DNA from 2 places in the Peribacillus sp. N1 genome. Region 2 is predicted to be linked to the other one. Evidence: riboswitches for the same ligand, from Rfam matches in the RefSeq annotation. Region 2 holds a riboswitch; the other holds the start of a gene.
The links. A riboswitch is a leader RNA that binds a small molecule or an ion and turns the genes downstream of it on or off. The one in region 2 is predicted to bind glycine.

Region 1 (10,397 bases), on a different contig from region 2:
CACCTGCCATCGTAGCCGCTTCTCTACTTGTTTTCATGATATCGATGGCTTCTTTCAGTGCCCCGTTTTTATTAGCTGGCGGATATAGGGTGTTGAGCCTGCAAATTTATTTTTCAAAAATCAATGGTGATATGGAAATTGCCGCTACTCAATCCGTCATTCTATCCATCGTTTCGATTTCATTTCTATTATTCATGCGTTGGTATCAAAATAGGAAGGATTATCGCATGGCTTCGAAAGGAATTGGCGCACACAGGAGTGAAGTGAGAAACCCGCTTATGAAATGGGTGATGGTCTTAACGGGTATCATCGGCGTAATTATTCTGCTATTACCGCACTTTACGATTCTATTGCTTTCACTTGTGCCGGATGGAACCTGGACATTTCAAACATATCCAACAGTATTTAATATGGAAAATTACCGGCTTTTGTTTGAAGACCCTAATATCTTCAAACCGTTACGAAATAGTTTACTGATGGCGGTTATTGCTACGTTGGCAAATCTGGTGTTTGGGGTCATAGCGTCCTATGTACTTGTCAAACGGAAATTCGTCGGGAAAAGCTTTGTCGATATTCTAGTCATGATTCCTTGGGCGTTGCCTGCAACGGTCATAGGGATGAACTTGATATTCGCATTCAATGAACCTAGCGTTTTTTCCTTTGGTCAAATTTTGGTAGGAACATTTTGGATTTTGCCGCTTGCCTATTTCATCAGGCATATTCCGCTCGTTGTCCGTTCGACTAACGCCGTTCTGGAGCAGCTGGATGACTCGATTGAAGAAGCAGCCAGAAACTTGGGGGCAAAGTGGTTTTATACCTTCAGAAAAGTCATATTTCCTATTATTATGCCTGGTGTTTTATCAGGGACATTATTGGCATTTATCGAATCTGTGGGGGAATTCCCGACGTCGGTCCTGTTGTACACAATTTCTAACAGGCCCATATCCATTGAAATCATGAATCAGCTTCGGATGTTCAATATGGGGCAGGCAGCTGCCTATGGGATGATTCAAATCACGCTGATTGTAATCGTTCTCTTTATTTCGAACAAGTTTTTTGGAATCAAAGCGGAAAGAGCTTTATAAATCGGAGGTTAAAAGATGAGCAGGCTTGAAGAATTTATCAAAAATGAAGGTAGTGCCTTTCCCGGAAAAACATATGCTAGAGAGCTTCTGATGCCTGTTTTTAATGATCAAAGAGATTACTTATTTCATGCAATGTTCGATATTCATCGGGCACATGTCATCATGCTTTCGGAACAAAAGATCATTAAAGAAGAAGAGGCGAAGACCATGCTTGATGGGATTCGGAAAGTGGCTCAAACAGATCTAGCGCAGTTGACCTATCAGCCCCAGTTCGAAGACTTATTTTTCATGATGGAGGCAAAGATCGGTGAGGAAATCGGTCATGAACTTGCAGGGAAGATTCATATCGGCCGCAGTCGTAATGATATGGGAGTCGCCATGTACCGGCTTGTTTTAAGAGGTCATCTACTCCAATTGATTGGCTATGCAAACCAATTGAGTGAAGCATTCTTGGTGCAGGCTGAAAAACATACAGAAACCTATATAACTGGTTATACGCATACCCAACCGGCTCAGCCGACTACGATAGGACATTACTTTTTGGCAATATATGATGTGCTTCAAAGGGATATTGGCCGGTTATGGGCAGCCTATGAAACGGTTAACCAATCCCCTTTGGGCGCGGCCGCGTTAACGACCACCGGTTTTCCGATCAGCCGGAACCGTACGGCTGAACTGCTTGGATTTGATTCGGTGATTGAGAATTCCTATGACTCGATTGGCGGGGCGGATTATTTATTGGAAACCGCAACTGCCATCATGACGTGCATGGTCAATACAGGAAGATGGATTCAAGACTTCCTGCAGCATGTGACAAGGGAGTTTGGAACCTTTCATGTGGCGGACCCTTATGTTCAAGTGAGCAGCATCATGCCGCAAAAAAGAAATCCAGTCTCCATTGAACATTCCCGTTCGATTGCAAGCAGTGCGTATGGTGATGCACTTGCTGCAATGAATATGATCCACAATACACCATTTGGTGATATCGTCGATACGGAAGATGATTTACAGCCGCATTTATATCGGGCTTTTTCGAATGCAGGACGTGTCATGAAACTAATGTATGCCGTCATGTCAACCTTGAAAGTAAATGAAGAACACACAAAGAAAATGGCCGCAAAATCCAGTATAACGGTTACTGAATTAGCGGATACCCTATCAAGAGATTACGACATATCCTTTAGAAAAGCCCACTCCATAGCCAGTCATATTGCAAAACGGTCAATTAGTGAAGGGAAAGAGCTATATGATTGGGACACAAAAGAAATCAACAAGATCATCAATGAATTCGTTTCAGTGAACATAGCAGAAGATGAATGGAAAAAAATAATCTCTCCCGAATATTTTGTGGAAATTAGAAGCATTCAAGGCGGGCCCTCCCCAAAAGAGGTTACGAGAATGATTGTAAATAGAAAACAAAAACTGGGACAAGATTTGCAGGAATATAAGGAAATGGTCAAAGCATTGAATGATGGCAGGAAGGCTTTAGTGGATTACTAAAGGTATGTTGTTAAAGGGAAATGAGTCTTGACGCGCATGAAACTCACGAGTAAAAGCATGAACCTTCTGAAGAGAGTATTTTTTGTTGGCTCGGAAGCAATACGATGCATTTTACTGAGAAAGCTTCATATTTTATGATATATAGTCATTCTTTATCAGGGTGGCTATTTATTTTGGATTTTTATTGCAACTGAGATATCCCTAGTGACAATGAATGTAGATTATTCCTAAAAACAATGCTATTATTTGGAAAATATATAATATAAGGCGGAATGTTAATGTCAAATAGATCTCAGTTCGGTGTTATCCTGATTTTAATAGCTTTCGTAATATCGATTACTTTTTGTTTGAATCCGGAAGTTTTATTAAGAGGTGGATATGATTTAGCTATTGATGGTCTGGTAGTATCCAGAACCTTGATGATTATTTTTTCGTTGTATTTATTAGTTAAAATAGGGGATTTGTTTATAAACAGAAAAGATTAATAGTCTAAAATGAGGTTTCCTATAAACAATATTGAGAAAAAGGAAATATGCTTGGATGCCGATAATAAGGAAGGCTCAGTCTTTTGACTGAGCCCTCCGATGTTTATTTATCCAAAATAACCGGTTTCAAAGTTTCTTCATATTTCGTTAACGGATTTAGGTTCCAACTGAATCGCTTGCTTTCTGAAAGCCAGACTTACTGCGATCATCACAATGAAATTGACTGCCAATGCAATGATTCCCACATTCAAATCTTTCGCTGCTTGCGGCAAGGATGGAAACAAGGTCCCTATTGTCGAATGACTGAGTGTAATGCAAATTACGATGGCCAATCCTGAAATGATGCCGGAGATTGCGCCAAATTTATTGATCGGATTATTCCTTTTCAGACTAAAGAGCAGGGACGGGAAAAGCTGTGTGATTAGACTGTATCCCATAAGAATTAATGCTGACATCGTTTCGCCGCCGTTTAAGGTGAAGTAGACGGCTATAAGGGCGATGACTGGAACAAGGAACTTTGCCAATCGTACGACATGGCGATCGGATACTGCAGGTGCAAATTCCTTATAGACGTTTTTCGCGAGCAGTGTAGCGACGCTCATCAAAAGCATGGATCCCGGCACCAATGCAGTCAATAATCCAGCTCCGCCGATTATGCCTATAAACCATGGATCAAAGGTCTCGATCGAAAGGCGCAGCAATGACAGGTCTGCATCTGCCCCAACGAGGCCGGGCACTTTCAATATTGCTGTAAACCCAACAAAAAAGACGAATAACAGCATGAGTGTATATAAAGGGCTGATGATTGCATTTTTTCGAAATACCTTGCCGCTGCGTGCTGAATAAACAGCGCTGAAAACTTGTGGCCACATATAGAAACCGAATACGAGCAATATTACCGTGGAGATGAACCATGATACGCTAAGTCCCTGATCTGGGAACTTAAGAAAACCAGGCTTGGCCGCATCAATCGCTTCAAACATCGGCTGAAATCCGCCAAAGTAATGAATCGGAAGATAAATCCCTAAAAATCCTATTATGGCGACCATCATTATATCTTTAATGACCGCTGTCCAAACTGAACCGTGTATACCGGAGATCATCACATAAATGGTAAGGCTGATCGCCCCCATCCAAACTGCCTCAGACATAGAGATGGCACCATAAGATGCTTCTGAGACAATGATCCCCAATCCTTTCAGCTGCACGACGATCACTGGAATCATCGACACCACACCGACAAGTGCAGCCAAAATTCCTAAACCGGGACTCTTATATTTGCTTACAAAGAAATCGGATTGGGACATCAGTTTATTTTCCTTGGCATATCTCCATATTTCCGGTAGGAGCCAATAGGATAATACGTAAGACAAAGTAATGTAAATTAGAACATATAGTGCGGGTGCGCCCTTGCCATAAGCCCAGCCGCTGCCGCCAAGGAAGGAGAAGGTCGTATAGATTTCCCCGGCCATCAGCAGAAAGACGAATATCGCACCAAAACCGCGTCCGCCAACCGTCCATTGTTCCAAGTCCATATCTTTTCCTTTTGAAGAGCGTATGCCTAAAAATATCGATAGAAGTAAAAATGCTAAAATGATTAAGAGAGCAATATTCATTCCTGGTCACCTTCCCGATTCCTGGGATCCAGCTTATACATGATGCCCAGTATGGCAGAGGTAAGGACCACCCACATAGCCATCCAGAACATATTGAAAGGCATCCCTAATACATATGGTTCTATTTTATTAACAAAAGGCAGAAATCCTAGTATGCCTATAAAAGGAACTAGAGTAAGAATATATATAATCTTCATAAACAAACCCCTCCGTTTTAATAAAGTGAAACGCCCACCAATGGGGTTTATTCTTCAATGCCACTGATGGATGGGTGAACCAAACCGGGATGAAAAATTCATACATGACGGAAAAGGTCCGATAATATATATTAGCTTACACTATTTTGATATAAAATTTAATGCAGTTGCCTGATATATTTGAGCAACTGTGCGCAGACAGCCGAACAATGATATGTTCATAAAACAGATAAAGCCTTGAATTCTTAGTGAGTTCAAGGCTTTATTTCCTTTAGCTATATTTTTTCCGAGAATTATATAGTATTACCAAAAGTATGAACCAGATTGGGGTCAAGAGCAGTGATAGTCGTGTAGCTTCAGCGAATAGCATAACAATAAGGATGAACAGGAATAATCCTAATATGGCGTAATTGACAAAGGGTGTAAAAGGAGCCTTGAAAGTCGATTTCGCTCTTAGGTCAGGCCTTGTTTTCGAATATTTGATATGGGAAATCAAGATAATGCTCCATACCCATATGAAACAGATGGCACTGATGGTCGTCACGACGGTAAATGCATGTTCAGGTATCAGTTTGCTTAATAATGCCCCTATTGATACAACGATTGTGGATGTTAATAAGGCATTGCTCGGAACAGCCTGTTTATTTAATTTTTCCAGTTTAGCAGGGGCTTCGCCATTCCTGCTTAACGTATAAAGTATTCGGCTCGTTGAAAATAAACCGCTGTTGCATGCAGAAGCAGCGGATGTCAAAACGACGAAGTTGATGATCCCTGCAGCGACAGGAATGCCGATTAACGCAAAGACCTCTACAAATGGGCTGCTCGTGGCATCCAGTTGTGTCCATGGGTTGACGCAGAGAATGACGAATAGTGCACCAACATAGAAAAGTAAAATCCGGACAGGGATTTTATTGATGGCAGATGGAATGTTCTTTCTCGGGTTTGCCGTTTCTGCTGCGGAAACCCCGACCAATTCGACACCGACAAATGAGAAGACGACCAGCTGTAAAGATAATAGGAATCCAGAAATGCCATTAGGGAACATGCCCCCATGATTCCATAGGTTCGTTAGGGAAACCGTTCCGCTATTGGTATTGAAGCCGATGATCAAAAGGATGATCCCCACGACGATCAAGGCGATGATCGTGATTACTTTAATGATGGCAAACCAGAATTCCAATTCACCAAATAACTTAACGGTCAAAAGGTTCAATCCTAACAGAATGACTAGGCATATTAGAGCCGGAATCCATTGAGGGATATCGAACCAATATTGCATATAGACGCCGACAGCTATGATATCGGCCATTGCGGTCATGATCCAACAGAACCAATATGTCCACCCTGTCACGAAGCCGGCCCATGGACCGACATATTCGGTTGCAAATTCAGTGAATGATGTATACCCTGCATTGGATAAGAGCAATTCCCCCAGTGCCCTCATCACAAAAAACAAGGCAATCCCTATTATCAGATAGGAAAATAAAATGGAAGGTCCTGCTAATTGTATGGCTTTTCCGGAACCTAAAAATAATCCGGTGCCAATGGTTCCTCCTATTGCGATCAGTTGTACATGTCTATTTTTTAAATCTCTTTTTAATTCTTGTCTTGCCAATTCTTACGCCCCCGTCTTTTTATAGTCTTGGTAGTGAATGAATTTACCTGAATGGTCTTGGAGAGAGGGACTGATTTTTTCGTCCAGCTTGCCTTTCCCATTGGTTTTAAAGCTGTTGTTTTTAGTCCAACCACAAAATGGACAATAAAAAAAGAGATTGGATAATACCAATCTCTTAAAGGGTTCAGAATAACAATTTTATCATTCGTTACTCTTCTGTCCTTTTGCCTGAGATTGTGAATCCTTCGGCGCTGCACCTTGTACAGTCTCTCCAGAAGCTGCTCCTGCTATAGTGTCATCCATAGCATTCATCGCTTGCTTGTATGCGGTTGTGAATAAATGTTGTCAGTGATAATCTACCACTGCTGAATCATTCATTATGCTTATAAAATAATATTGGAATTCTATCATCTATTTTTCGGAAGGTCAACAAGTTTTTTTTGAAGTGAAAACGGCAATAGCTGTAGTTTTATAGTGGTCTTAATTTTTATTAAGGTACTTGAAAAATTTGTTTTTTGGATGATCACTATTATGAAATATTGAACATCATTTTTTTGAAATGATATTTTTAGATAAGGGAAATTGCCAAGATATATTTGGTAACTGTTTATTTCAAAAATACAATTGTATTTTTACAGAATATTTACTATTATAAGATAAGAAAACATAATTGAAGTGTTATTGATATTTTTTTCGATAAAGCATTTCTAACCGCAATAATTAATAGAGAGTCGTTCGTGTTAAGGATGGAAAAGCATTACCGATATTGCATCTGGGGGAGTTAAACATGTCGAACAAGGAATTAAAGAGAGGGCTGGAAGCACGTCACATTCAAATGATAGCTTTGGGCGGAACCATCGGTGTCGGGTTATTCATGGGATCGGCGAGCACGATCAAATGGACCGGGCCCTCTGTAATGCTTGCTTATGCCATCGCAGGTATTTTTATATTTTTCATCATGCGTTCCATGGGTGAGATGCTCTATTTAGAACCGACTACAGGTTCTTTTGCAACCTTTGCGAGCAGCTATATACATCCTTTGGCAGGTTATATGACTGCTTGGAGCAATTGGTTTCAATGGGTAATCGTCGGAATGTCCGAAATCATCGCGGTTGGGTTGTATATGCAATATTGGTTCCCGGATTTACCGGCATGGATACCAGGTGTGGTCGCCATGATCATCTTGGGGGCGGCCAACCTCATTTCAGTTAAATCCTTCGGGGAATTTGAATTCTGGTTTGCGCTTATAAAAATCATAACGATCATATTGATGATCGTTGCCGGCCTAGGCCTTATCTTCTTTGGAATAGGGAATGGCGGGGATGCGATTGGATTATCGAATCTATGGGAAAATGGCGGCTTCTTTACGGGAGGCTGGACAGGATTCTTCTTTGCGCTTTCCCTTGTCGTGGCATCCTATCAAGGCGTTGAGCTTATCGGCATCACAGCCGGAGAAGCGAAAGATCCAAGGAAGACCGTAACAAAAGCTATCCAATCAATCATATGGCGTATATTAATTTTCTATATTGGTGCCATATTTGTCATCGTGACAGTCTTCCCTTGGGATCAACTGGATGACTTAGGAAGCCCATTCGTTTCAACCTTTGCTAAAATAGGTATCACAGCAGCAGCAGGAATCATCAATTTTGTCGTAATCACAGCGGCAATGTCTGGATGCAACAGTGGGATTTTCAGTGCAGGGCGTATGCTTTACACACTTGCATTGAATGGCCAAGCTCCAAAAGTCTTTGCTAAAGTATCTAAAAATGGAGTGCCGGCATATTGTACGATCGCTGTACTATTAGGATTGGGCATCGGGGTTATCCTGAATTACCTTGCACCGCCGCAATTATTCCTTTATGTGTACAGTGCGAGTGTATTACCCGGGATGATTCCATGGTTTGTCTTACTTATCAGTGAGCTTAAATTCAGAAAGGTAAATGCCGCTGAAATGGAGAAACATCCGTTCAAGATGCCGTTGGCCCCTTACAGTAACTATGCGACAATTGCCTTCTTACTGATGGTGCTGGTCGGTATGTGGATCAATCCTAGTACCCGGATTTCCTTGGTTGTCGGGATCGTTTTCCTAGCCTTGGTCGTAGCAAGTTATTTCATGCTGAAAATGGATAAACGAACACCATTGGATGTTAAATCCGATGATGAAATTTCGGGATAAGAAACTCTATCAGAAAGCCCTTCTCTTAATTCGAGAAGGGCTTTTTTGTCTTTGGTGACTGTTGGAATTCAGGAGTGAAGTGGTGGAATTCACGAGTAAAATGGCGAAACTTACGAGTGAAGCTGAGAAACTCGAGTAAAACAGAGGAATTCACGAGTAAAACGGCAAAACTCACGAGTAAAGCTGAGAAACTCGAGTAAAACAGCGGAATTTAACGAGTAAATCAGCGAATCTCACGAGTAAAGCTAATTAGTCCCCGTAACAAGGGATGCCAGCAGGGGGACGCTTATGGAATGTGTCTTCCTGACAGACTTTTTCATAGGATGTAACATCATCTTTACCCGAGGAAGGGGTTATATTTTGGAAAGAACAAAACTTACCGGGCGGGTCGTTACACCTAATGATGCTGAGTATGAGCAGGCCAGGATAAATAATAACTTAAGTTTTTCTAAATTTCCAAAGGTCATTGTGTTTTGCCAGAATTCCAATGATGTATTGAATTCATTGAAGTGGGCCCGGGAAAATCATACACCTTTCCGGGTTAGGAGCGGCAGGCATAGTTATGAAAATTTTTCATTAGTGAATGGCGGTCTAATCATTGATATAAGTGAAATGTACAATATCAAGGTCAACCGTGAAAAAATGATTGCAAAAATCGAAGCCGGAGCTGATTTAGGTCAAGTATATAATACGCTATGGAAGTATGGCACGACGATTCCGGCTGGAACCGAAAGCGGTGTTGGTCTTGTAGGCCTTACGCTCGGCGGTGGAATAGGCATGTTATCGAGACGCTTTGGACTTACTTGTGACAATTTGCTTGAAATAGAAATGGTAAGGGCGTGCGGAAAGAGGGGCGCCAAACTTATTAAAGCAAATAGGAAAATTAATAGTGATTTATTTTGGGCATGCTGCGGGGGTGGAGGGGGAAACTTTGGCATAGTCACTTCTCTTACCTTTCGGGTACACCCCGTATCAAGGGTATCGATTTTCTCCGTCACATGGGGATGGGAAGATTTTGAAGCGGTGTTTGAAGCCTGGCAGGATTGGGCCCCTCAAGTTGAAGAGTGTTTAACTTCAGAAATCGAATTCAAGTCAAAGGAAGTAAACCAAATTATCGCTCAAGGTGAATTTGTTGGGCCATCTTATAGGTTGCAGCAGCTTCTAAAGCCTTTGACGAGAGCGGGTTTTCCAACAAATATCATGATAAAGGAAGTCCCGTATATTGATGCTGTGCAATTCTTTAATGATCCAAGTGGAAATCGACCGGCCCATCGCAAGCGGTCGGGGTCCTTCATTGAAAAACCTTTTCAACGGCAAGCAATCTTGACGATGAAGCATTTTCTGGAAAACGCTCCAAATGAAAATGCAGCCATTTGGCACCAATCCCTAGGAGGGGCAGTTGGCCGTGTGTCCCCAAATGAAACGGCTTTTTATTATCGGGATGCCATCATCGCCCAGGAGTATCTGGCTACATGGACGAATCCAGAAGAAGAGCGGCAAAACATCCAGTGGATCAAAGAACTTAAATGCGCATTGTCACCATATACTACAGGTGACTACGTGAATTGGCCGGATATCCTCATCGAAGATTGGCCAACTGCGTACTATGGAGAAAATTTCAAGCGGCTTCGGGAAGTTAAAACGAGATATGATCCATACAATACGTTTAAATTCCCTCAAAGTATACCGCCTTTTAAGAAGTGGGTCTGAAAAAGCTTGGATG
Region 2 (10,397 bases):
TTTGCCGGCGTCCGCTTAATACGAATTCGTGCTTACAATGACGATTATATGGTAAGTCAAAATAAGGTTCCAACTTGCGCATCATATAATTGGCATTGATGACCGCATTTTCGGTGACAGCTTTAAGGCCATCAGGCCCCATTGAACGAATGTACGTATATGCCCTCACGTTAATCCCGAAATTACCATAATAAGGTTTTACCCTGCCAATGGATTGCGGACGATCATAATCAAGAGCGAATTGCTCACCTTGTTTAATTATAAGAGGTTTAGGCAAGTAAGGAATCAAGTCCGACTTCACACCTACAGGACCAGAACCCGGACCGCCGCCGCCATGCGGACCTGTGAATGTTTTATGGAGATTTAAGTGAACCACATCAAAGCCCATGTCACCCGGGCGTGCTTTTGAAAGGACTGCATTCAGATTGGCTCCGTCATAATAAAGCTTCCCACCTGCATCATGGACAAGTTGTGCCATTTCCAAGATGTTTTCTTCAAATAATCCCAATGTATTGGGGTTCGTCAGCATCAAGGCCGCCGTATCAGGTCCGACAACACGCTTTAAATCTTCAAGGTCGACTAATCCATTTTCATCGGATTTCACTGTAATCGTTTCAAGTCCGGCAACAGTGGCAGAGGCAGGATTCGTACCGTGTGCAGAATCAGGTACAATCACTTTCGTCCGTTCTGTATCGCCATTCGCTTCGTGAAAAGCGCGAATCATCATCAACCCTGTCCACTCACCATGTGCACCTGCTGCAGGCTGTAATGTCACTTGGTCCATCCCGGTGATTTCAGTTAAGTGTTCCTGCAAATCAAATAAGAGTCCCAATGCTCCCTGAACGGTAGCCGGATCTTGATATGGATGGATATGGGCAAAGCCGTTGAAACGTGCCACGTTTTCATTTATTTTCGGATTATATTTCATCGTGCATGAACCCAGCGGATAAAAACCCGAATCCACCCCATGATTCCGTTTGGAGAGTGCTGTATAGTGACGCATGATATCCAGTTCGGACACCTCAGGCAGTTCTGCCTCTTCTTCACGGATGTAGTCGGCAGGAAGAATTTCTTCGAGCGGAATAGTTGCAACATCCATTTCTGGCAGACTGTACCCGATTCGACCGGAAGTACTGATTTCAAAAATGAGTGATTGATCTTGATTATTCATGTTGATCCCCCAATTCCTGCGCAAGTGCATCAATTTCTTCTTTTGTTCTAAGTTCAGTTACCGCAACCAGCATATGGTCTTTCAGCTCAGGATAAACCGTCCCTAAATCAAAGCCGCCGATCATCCCTTTTTCAAAAAGGCTTTTATTGATCTCTGAAAACGAAGCAGGCAGTTTAATGATAAATTCATTGAACGAAGGACCGTCGAATATCACTTCCACCCCTACTGCCATAATTGCTTTTTTCGCATAATGTGCTTTTTGAATATTTTGCACGGCCATTTCCTTGACACCCTTTTTCCCAAGGGCGGTCATTGCAACAGAAGCTGCCAACGCATTCAAAGCTTGATTGGAACAAATGTTGGATGTGGCCTTGTCACGGCGAATGTGCTGTTCACGAGCTTGTAGCGTTAGTACAAATCCCCTTTTACCATTTTCATCCACGGTTTGACCGACGAGTCGGCCCGGAACTTTCCGAACAAGTTTATTAGTAACCGCAAAATATCCACAATGAGGTCCACCGAATGCCGCTGGAATGCCGAATGGCTGAGCATCCCCCGTTACGATATCTGCACCGAGTGCACCAGGGGATGTCAAAGCTCCCAATGCAAGCGGATTACTGGAAACGATAAACATGGATTTGACGCCATGAATGATTTCTTCCATTTCCTTCAATGGCTCGATCCGGCCAAAAAAGTTCGGATATTGCACGATCACTCCTGCAATGTCCTCATTCGCCAATTCCTTTAAAGCAGCTAAGTCCGTCACACCGTCTTTATAAGGAATTTCGATCACTTCCACGCGTTGCCCTTTCGCATATGTCTTCACGACTTCTCTTGATTCAGGATGAACGGTTCCTGAAATGAGAATCTTCTTGCGGCGTGTCTGTCCTGAAGCAAGCATGGCTGCTTCAGCCAGCGCTGTCCCGCCGTCATACATGGAGGAGTTAGCCACATCCATGCCCGTCAATTCACATATCATCGTTTGATATTCAAAGATTGCTTGAAGCTCTCCCTGTGAAATTTCAGGCTGATAGGGTGTATAAGCCGTGTAAAATTCAGAACGGGATAGAACATGATCGACGATGACCGGTGCATAATGGTCATAGACACCCGCACCAAGGAAGGAAGCATAGTTTTTAAGATCCGCATTCTTGGCAGCAAGCCTTGATAACTCTTTCATTAATGCTGGTTCCGATTTAGCAGGCTTGATATCGTATTCTCCTTGAAAACGAACGCTCTCAGGGATATCATTGAAAAGTTCTTCAGCAGTGGATACCCCTATCGCTTTCAGCATTTCTTGTTTATCTTGCTCTGTCATGGGTAAATAACGATGTTTCATCTAATGACCATTCCCCTCTATTTACGTGGTTTTTTATAAAAAGGTGTTTGTATTATAACGGCTTTCAAACGTTTGGAACGGATCTCCACTTCGACTTCCGCATCCAGCACTGAAAATTCCTTATCGATAAGTACCAAACCCACGTTTTTCTTCAACGTTGGTGATTGGGTACCGGTCGTGACCTCGCCAATGACTTTATCACCGCTGTAGACCTTATACCCATGACGTGGAATGCCACGGTCTATCATTTCAATTCCCACAAGCTTGCGAGGAGCTCCTTTCTCCTTTTGCTCAGCAAGAACGGCTTTCCCGAAAAAATCAACTTCCTTATCGACTTTTACTGCAAAACCAATCCCGGCTTCTATCGGGGTGATGTCTGCTGAAAGCTCCTGCCCATACAACGGCAGTTTCGCTTCAAAACGCAGGGTATCACGAGCACCTAAACCAATCGGCTGAACTCCCTCTTCGTTTCCGGCATCCATAATCGCCTTCCAAAGGGCTGGACCATTTTCACTGTCACTATATATCTCAAAGCCATCCTCACCAGTGTATCCAGTACGGGATACCATCGTGGAGATACCGTTAATCATGACATTTTCCTTGAACTTGAAAAATCCAATTTCACTTAAAGCTGTATTTCCCGATAGTTTTTGTAAAATCTTCTCTGCAGATGGTCCTTGAAGTGCCAGCTGTGTATAGTCACTAGATACATTCTTGATTTGGACATCTTCCGATAAATGAGCTTGCAGCCAATTGAAATCTTTTTCTGTGTTCGCTGCATTGACCACGAGCAGATAGTCATCCTCAGCCCTTTTATACACGATGAGATCATCAACCGTGCCTCCGTTTTCATAACACATGGCGGAATATTGGGCACCGCCCTGTTTCAGCTTTGCTATATCATTAGTCAGCATCTTTTGTAAAAAGGAAAGGCTCCCAGGACCCTTAACATCGACTTCACCCATATGGGAAACATCGAATAACCCCGCTTTTGTACGTACGGCTTCATGTTCGTCCTTTATACCCGAAAATTGGACAGGAAGTTCCCAGCCGCCAAAATCAATCGTTTTACCTCCGTATTCACGATAAACCTCAAATAGTGGTGTTCTTTTTAAATCGGTCAAAAAATGACCCCCTTCAGATTTTTTTAAATTAATTGGCTTCATTATCAAAAGCTTCTTGTCATTACGCATCAGATATATCCTGATTCATGATGTGAAAAAAGCACAAAAAAGGACAGAGAAAGCCCGTTTGAGCTTTTTCTCTGTCCTGAAACCTGAAAGTTTACCTATGTAATAGGTTTTCCCCTTTGGTGGCCGTCCCAAAACGGGCGGCGCTCTCCAGAGTTGCGTCCAATAAGAGTTCTTTTGCCTGAGAGATTCACTGCTAAGTTTGCTCCTTCGGCGCTACATCCGTAGTCTCTCCCCTTATCTTCACCCGCATATAAATGGTCTACCAATGAAAGGAAGCGAATAAGCCACCAAACATCGGTAAAACCTCTGAGCATCGTGGAATGCATTCTCTGCCAATTCTCCTGAAACCTCAGAAACCGTTTGATTGGTCTCCTTCAGTAATCTTGGATAAATTAGAAGCCTATAGCCCATACTAAGAAAACGCGAACTGCAAAATCGATGTACAAAGATTCTTTGTAGCGTTGGGAAATTGGAATTTTCTAAATATACTTATATCCTACCCTAAGAAACTTATCTCTGCAATATCTTTTGAAGAGAAATATTTTTCTTACTTCACATATGAAATGTTCGGGTTTTGACCTTTTATTAAGGAAAATATGATTTAAGAGGGAGTTATTTCTATGAAAATCAATATATCCTTTAATTCTGAATGGAATGACGAGTTTCTGCAAAAGATGGAAAATGACGGTCCATGGGGAAACTGGGAGCTTTATAAGCTCGCGGTTCAAATGGAGGAAAATCTTATCATCCCTGATTTTGAAGGTTTACAGGCGCCCAAGCACCTTCCGCAGTTAACCCCGCTTCCCCATCAATTGGAAGCAGCCAAGCAAGTGGTGGAAAAGATGAATGGAAAGGCCATTTTAGCTGATGAGGTAGGGCTCGGAAAAACAATTGAAGCTGGATTGATCCTAAAAGAGTATATGATTAGGGGCCTTGTAAAAAAAGTTTTGATCCTTGTTCCGGCTTCCCTTGTCACACAATGGGCTTTTGAATTGAATACCAAGTTTCATATACCGGCAGTCGTTCAGAGAAAAAGCTATGTTTGGGACTCCTGTGATGTGGTCATTTCATCCATTGATACAGCGAAACGAGCTCCACATCGAGATATCATTTTCAAGCAGGAATACGACTTCATCATTATTGATGAAGCTCATAAACTTAAAAATAATAAGACGAAGAACTATGAATTCGTCCAAAATCTGAAAAAGAAATTTTGTTTACTCCTGACAGCCACTCCGATTCAAAATAAAGTCGAGGAAATTTTCCACCTCGTTTCGTTATTGAAACCAGGCCACTTGGGAAATGCCTCACTTTTTTCAGAAAAGTATAAAGGGAAAGGCCGGAACATAATTGAAGATGAACACCTAAAGGAACTTGTCAACACTGTCATGATTCGAAACCGGCGGGCCGATACTGGCATTGAATGGACAAAACGGCATGTGGAGACCATCACCATTGAATTTTCTCCAACGGAACAAGCATTGTACGATGCTGTTTCCAAATTCAAACCTATTTCGGATGGTTCTAAAGGAAGCGCCTTTTCGGCTCTCACTCTCCAAAGGGAAGCATGCAGCAGCAGAGAGGCGGTCTTTTATACATTAAAGAATATGAAAAATAAATATGATCAGCCTTCCCCTGACTTTTTGGCAAAGCTTGATGATTTATTTTCTAAAGTGAATGAAACGGTTCAGAACTCAAAGGCTGAAAAAGCTTTGGAACTGATCAAGAAAATTGATGATAAAGTCATTATCTTTACCGAATACCGGGCGACTCAGCTATATCTACAATGGTACCTACAGCAGAATGGAATTTCTTCAGTTCCTTTCCGAGGCGGTTTTAAGCGCGGAAAGAAAGACTGGATGCGAGAATTATTCCAAAAAAATATACAGGTATTGATTGCAACAGAAGCTGGCGGGGAAGGGATAAACCTTCAGTTTTGCCATCACTTGATTAATTTTGACCTGCCATGGAACCCGATGAGGCTCGAACAGAGAATCGGACGGATACACCGCCTTGGTCAGGAAGAAGATGTGATGATTTATAACTTTGCCACGAAAAATACAGTGGAAGAACATATTCTAAAGTTACTATATGAAAAAATAAATTTATTCGAGAAAGTAATCGGCGAATTGGATGATATTCTAACCAAACTGGATATTAACAACATTGAAGAATATTTGATTGATGTAGTCGGCGAATCCAAAACAGAGGGCGAAATGAAAATCAAGATGGATAATTTTTCATCGTTAATCCAATTCGCCCAATCAATGAAGGAAGGTGAGGTTCATGCAGCAACGGGAAATTCATGATTTTTTAATAACTTACTTTAAAGCCAATGATTGTGAAATACTGGATAATGCACCAACCCACCTTACAGTCCAATTGACGATTGATATGGATAAAGAATTAATGAACAGACCCTTTTATTGGCATTATCTAGAAAAAACAGGCGGCGTTCCAAACCTAGCACAGATGACTTTCATTACCGATCCAGAACTAGCTCCATCCGATTTAAAGGGAGAAATGATTCATTTTGGCTCCCCACGCCTTCACCAGATTATTCAATCTACCAAAAAGCTGGCAGGATATACTAGACTTTTTGAGGATACCCCTCCATCAAAAGGGGGAAATAATCCTTTGTTTCCTTGGCTGACCCTGAATGTGAAAATATCCTATCAATGCGATCGTAAAAAGGATACCTTCATGTCGATCGGTTTGAATTTAATCTCAGGTGAGATCATGGAAAGGTTTCACCATCGGGTTTTACCGATAAAGGTCACCCCCAAAATACCGGATTACTCCTTTACGCTTTCACCGCTCATCATGCCCAAGAGCGGATTGGCAAGACTGGATACATACATCAGGACCAGTTTCGAGGATGATGACCATTCCTGGGCAGAGGAAGCAATGCTTCGCTGGCAGAATGACTTGAATTTATTGGAGCATTTTTACAAGGATATGGAAGAAAAAAGTGAGAGCTATTTTACCGAAAAAGATGCCTTAAAAGCTCAATATGAACCCAACATCCGAATATCCATCATCAACGGAGGGTTATTTTACCTTTCTGATAGGGCATTGGGATAAGTAAGAACAATAAAAAAACAGATGCCCTAAATTCAGGACATCTGTTTTATTTTTTGATATTTTTCCTTACGAACATCGACAAAGCAAAAGGGACAATGCCAAACCAATGGGACATACCATGATTTTTATCCTCTTTTCTGTGACGGCGCTTTTCTTTTCGTTCTTTTTTCGTCAGATTAAAATACTCGACAAGCTGCTGAGTCAGATATTTAATATAAGCGTTTGTAGACATATAAAATAATCACCCTATGCAAAGTATGCCCCGTTTACGCAGCTTTTATTCCTTTGCTTGTTCCCTGAACACGTGTACCTGACTTAAAAGAATGTTGATTTTGCGTATTAAATAGCCTGCTTTTCCAACCATTCTTTCACTTCCCCCGCTTCTTTATCATATTGAATGATGACCCTTCCCTCGCGGTCATTTTTAGTCGTGGAAGAGAACTCGATATAGACATAAGGACCTTCTTCTTTCATTACGGAATACCGCACCACACCATTAGGGTATGAAATTTCCCCCTGGATGATTTTTGGGATCTCTTCGCCCCACTCTGCCGTCACATCCTTGATTGCTAAATGGACAAGATGGTCCGCCACAAGCGATTCTTCCACTTCTTTATAAAATTTTTTATCAATGATAAACTGATCGATCATTAGTATCGTGAACATGATGAAAACACTCGCTACAATCATGACCATCGGGAAAACGACTCCTTTTTGATTATTCATCGACTTTCGTGACATTCCTAAAGAAAGGATGAAATCTTCGACTGAAAGTAGTCCCTGCTTTATCCGTTATATTTATAACAATGACACTGCCATCCTTCTCAACCTGGAATTTCGAAATGTTCTGTAAGATGACCTCATGCCCCATACCATTCACTCGTCTTCGGACCTTATCTTCATATTGTTCAAACGATGATAATTGTTCATCTGAAAGCATCAAATATAATTTATTTCCCATTACATCCTGAGCTTTGGAACTCCGGACCTCCTGCTTCATTTGCATGGTAAAGACCTCCCACTCTTTAGGATGCAATTTATCAACGGACCCCATCTGGGTGTGAATGATTGAAAAAAGCTGTAGAACAAAAAGGGACGTCGTCATTAATATCATTAAAGAAAAAAGCATTTCGATCATCGTAAAGCCATCATTTTTTCGCAGCATCACAAATGGATTCATGATTACCCGATTCATCTTCATAACGTACACACCCTTCAATCATCCCCGGGAAATCCCCATTGTCCTTCCAAACCAATTCATAGGATCTTCTTTTGTAAATGATTTCCTGACCAATTGCTTGTATTTCCCCATCCATGAACGCCGTCAATCTTTCATATAATAAATGGTGGGCTTCTGTCCTTACGGCAATATCTTTCCGATGCGTCATTAACTCTTCAAGAATCGGTAAAATGGCAAGTACCAGGAAAATACAAATGGAAAATGCGGCCATCAGCTCAAGGTAAACGTAACCTTTACAATTTCTCAATCCTGAACCTCCCTTTACCGATATTGAGGACCAATTTGTACATTCCTTTTGACGTATCAATCATAATCGTTCCGGCTTTTGAAGCATTTCCATACTGATTAAAATGGAAGCTAAACCCCAAAGTGCCACTTAAAAACTGAATATCCTTTGGTATGCTCCTCTCTAGAACGATCCCTTCCTTATAAGATGACACGGTATAAACCTTTTTGGCATTATTAATATGAAGGTAGATCAAGCTCTCATGACTGATGGCATACTGCTGTGCATAGAAGATATCTTCATGGAATTGAGAAAGAAATAGCCTATTTTCCATGCCTTTAGTGAAGCTAGGATATAGATTAGGACCGATGGAAATCAGTAGTACAAAAATAACGAGGACAATAAGGATTTCAGATAATGTATACCCCCCATTGGACTGCCGTATATTCACTCCTCTCCTACTCAACGACCGTTATCTTTCCTTTACTATCCAAACTAATATCATCCCCATTAGGACAGGATGTCTGTTTGAGATAGCCTTGACTTTCCAATTCACCGATACTTCCGGGCAGTTTAGCATTATCGATCTCATAGGCCTGTACCTGTGCTTGGGCCATCTTCACGAATGCTTCACAACCTTTGGACTGAATCGTAGATTGGTTCTTTGTGATATTGGGGATTGTTATAATCAAAAGGATGGAAATTACCAGTAAAACAATAAGCATTTCAATTAGTGTAAACCCACGTTCATTCATCACGTTCTTCAACATATCCATCATGCTCCTGAACCACCTGAATACTAGATGGCTTCGAGCATTTTCACCTCCGGAATACAATAATAAAATCCTATATACTTTCGAGCAGTGAGAACATCGGCAGCAAAACCGCCAAATAAATGGACACGATCAACAGACCTATCAGTGAAAACATGAGAGGCTGAATGATTTTTAAGATTGCATTCATTCTCTCTTCAATTTTCTCCAGTATAAAACGACTGTAATGAAGTAGCTCCGCATCAAGTCTGCCATATTTTTGACCATTTGCAGCGACCACCGGCAAATTACCATCAAAATATGGAAGCTCCCGAAAAATCAATTCAAGTGATCTGCCCTCAATCAGATCATCCTTAATGATATTGCATAGTTTTTGGTAAAAGGGCTGCTGTTGGTTTATCGAGAATAATTTAATGCTATCGTTAATCGATAGCCCTCCGGAGAGTAAGCCACTTAATTGGCTTGCAAAAAAATAAGTTTCGTATAATTTGATGAAGTTCCCGAATATCGGAATTCTCATCAAAATCCTCCGCTGCCTTAATGGGCACAATCCGTTAAACCAAAATCGTTTGAGTACATACAAGAATAGGAGCAATCCGAGTAAAAAGAAGGGGAGTGCTGGAAGAATGAATGTGGAAGCTGATATTAATCTCAAGAGTGTATGCTGATCGACATCCATCGTGAAATAGATTGTCTGGAATTTAGGAAGGAGAACACTCTGAAGAATATAAAAAACAATACCTACAAAAAGGACTAAGAACACAGGATACACCATTAACTTTTTTACTTTATCCATATCCTCGGTTCTTTTCTTCCAATATCGCCCTCCTTCTTTCAACGCCCGTTCCAGGTCGCCGTATTGTTCTCCATAAAATATATAACTTACAAGCTGCGGATGAAAATTCAGATGGGTCAGCACCAAGTGCAGCGGGAAACCGTTCCTTAAATCGGCTTTAGCCTGAGTGAAGTCTTCCGCTTTCTTCTTTGATTCCTGAAATTCAAGAAAATGCAGAGCCTCCGCCAAGGGATAACCATGCTTCAATAATTCACCTAGCTTCGAAATAAAAACCGCCTGCTCTTTTACCCTCCATTTACTTATTGGTTTCATGGTATACCAGCCGTTCATATTCCTCTGAATCCACATAGCCCATCGCAACCGCTTTTCCAATTTCATCCTTCAATTGGCGGTAGCTGACCGTTGCCATTCCTTTTTCATCTCCCATTATCCTGAGAACCTCAGCCAGGCTTTTTCCATAGAGCAATTCATATACACTGGCCCTTTTATTCCTGGCAGTCATCTTGCAAGCAAAAGTACAGTCCCCTTTACATGGAAGACATCGCAATTCAACCAGCCGCTGTGCTGTCACGCCA

Region 1: it holds a riboswitch for glycine, as region 2 does, so the genes downstream of both, ACYP5M_RS17040 (amino acid permease) here and gcvT (glycine cleavage system aminomethyltransferase GcvT) in region 2, are expected to answer to the same signal.

What each region holds. Positions count from the first base shown of each region.
Region 1 covers NZ_BAAHZO010000004.1:245,159-255,555, forward strand. Annotated here, with positions in the region: gene ACYP5M_RS17015 (ABC transporter permease) at 1-1,085, shown strand, start outside; gene argH (argininosuccinate lyase) at 1,101-2,585, shown strand; gene ACYP5M_RS17025 (hypothetical protein) at 2,864-3,070, shown strand; gene ACYP5M_RS17030 (sodium:solute symporter family protein) at 3,208-4,686, opposite strand; gene ACYP5M_RS17035 (DUF3311 domain-containing protein) at 4,683-4,883, opposite strand; gene ACYP5M_RS17040 (amino acid permease) at 5,155-6,498, opposite strand; glycine riboswitch at 6,705-6,783, opposite strand; gene ACYP5M_RS17045 (amino acid permease) at 7,286-8,674, shown strand; gene ACYP5M_RS17050 (FAD-binding oxidoreductase) at 9,035-10,384, shown strand.
Region 2 covers NZ_BAAHZO010000001.1:1,712,103-1,722,499, forward strand. Annotated here, with positions in the region: gene gcvPB (aminomethyl-transferring glycine dehydrogenase subunit GcvPB) at 1-1,171, opposite strand, end outside; gene gcvPA (aminomethyl-transferring glycine dehydrogenase subunit GcvPA) at 1,164-2,510, opposite strand; gene gcvT (glycine cleavage system aminomethyltransferase GcvT) at 2,528-3,634, opposite strand; glycine riboswitch at 3,773-3,856, opposite strand; glycine riboswitch at 3,860-3,947, opposite strand; gene ACYP5M_RS08260 (DEAD/DEAH box helicase) at 4,324-6,012, shown strand; gene ACYP5M_RS08265 (YqhG family protein) at 5,990-6,787, shown strand; gene ACYP5M_RS08270 (YqzE family protein) at 6,834-7,019, opposite strand; gene comGG (competence type IV pilus minor pilin ComGG) at 7,127-7,513, opposite strand; gene comGF (competence type IV pilus minor pilin ComGF) at 7,506-7,988, opposite strand; gene ACYP5M_RS08285 (hypothetical protein) at 7,936-8,274, opposite strand; gene comGD (competence type IV pilus minor pilin ComGD) at 8,261-8,704, opposite strand; gene comGC (competence type IV pilus major pilin ComGC) at 8,712-9,023, opposite strand; gene comGB (competence type IV pilus assembly protein ComGB) at 9,100-10,134, opposite strand; gene comGA (competence type IV pilus ATPase ComGA) at 10,118-10,397, opposite strand, start outside.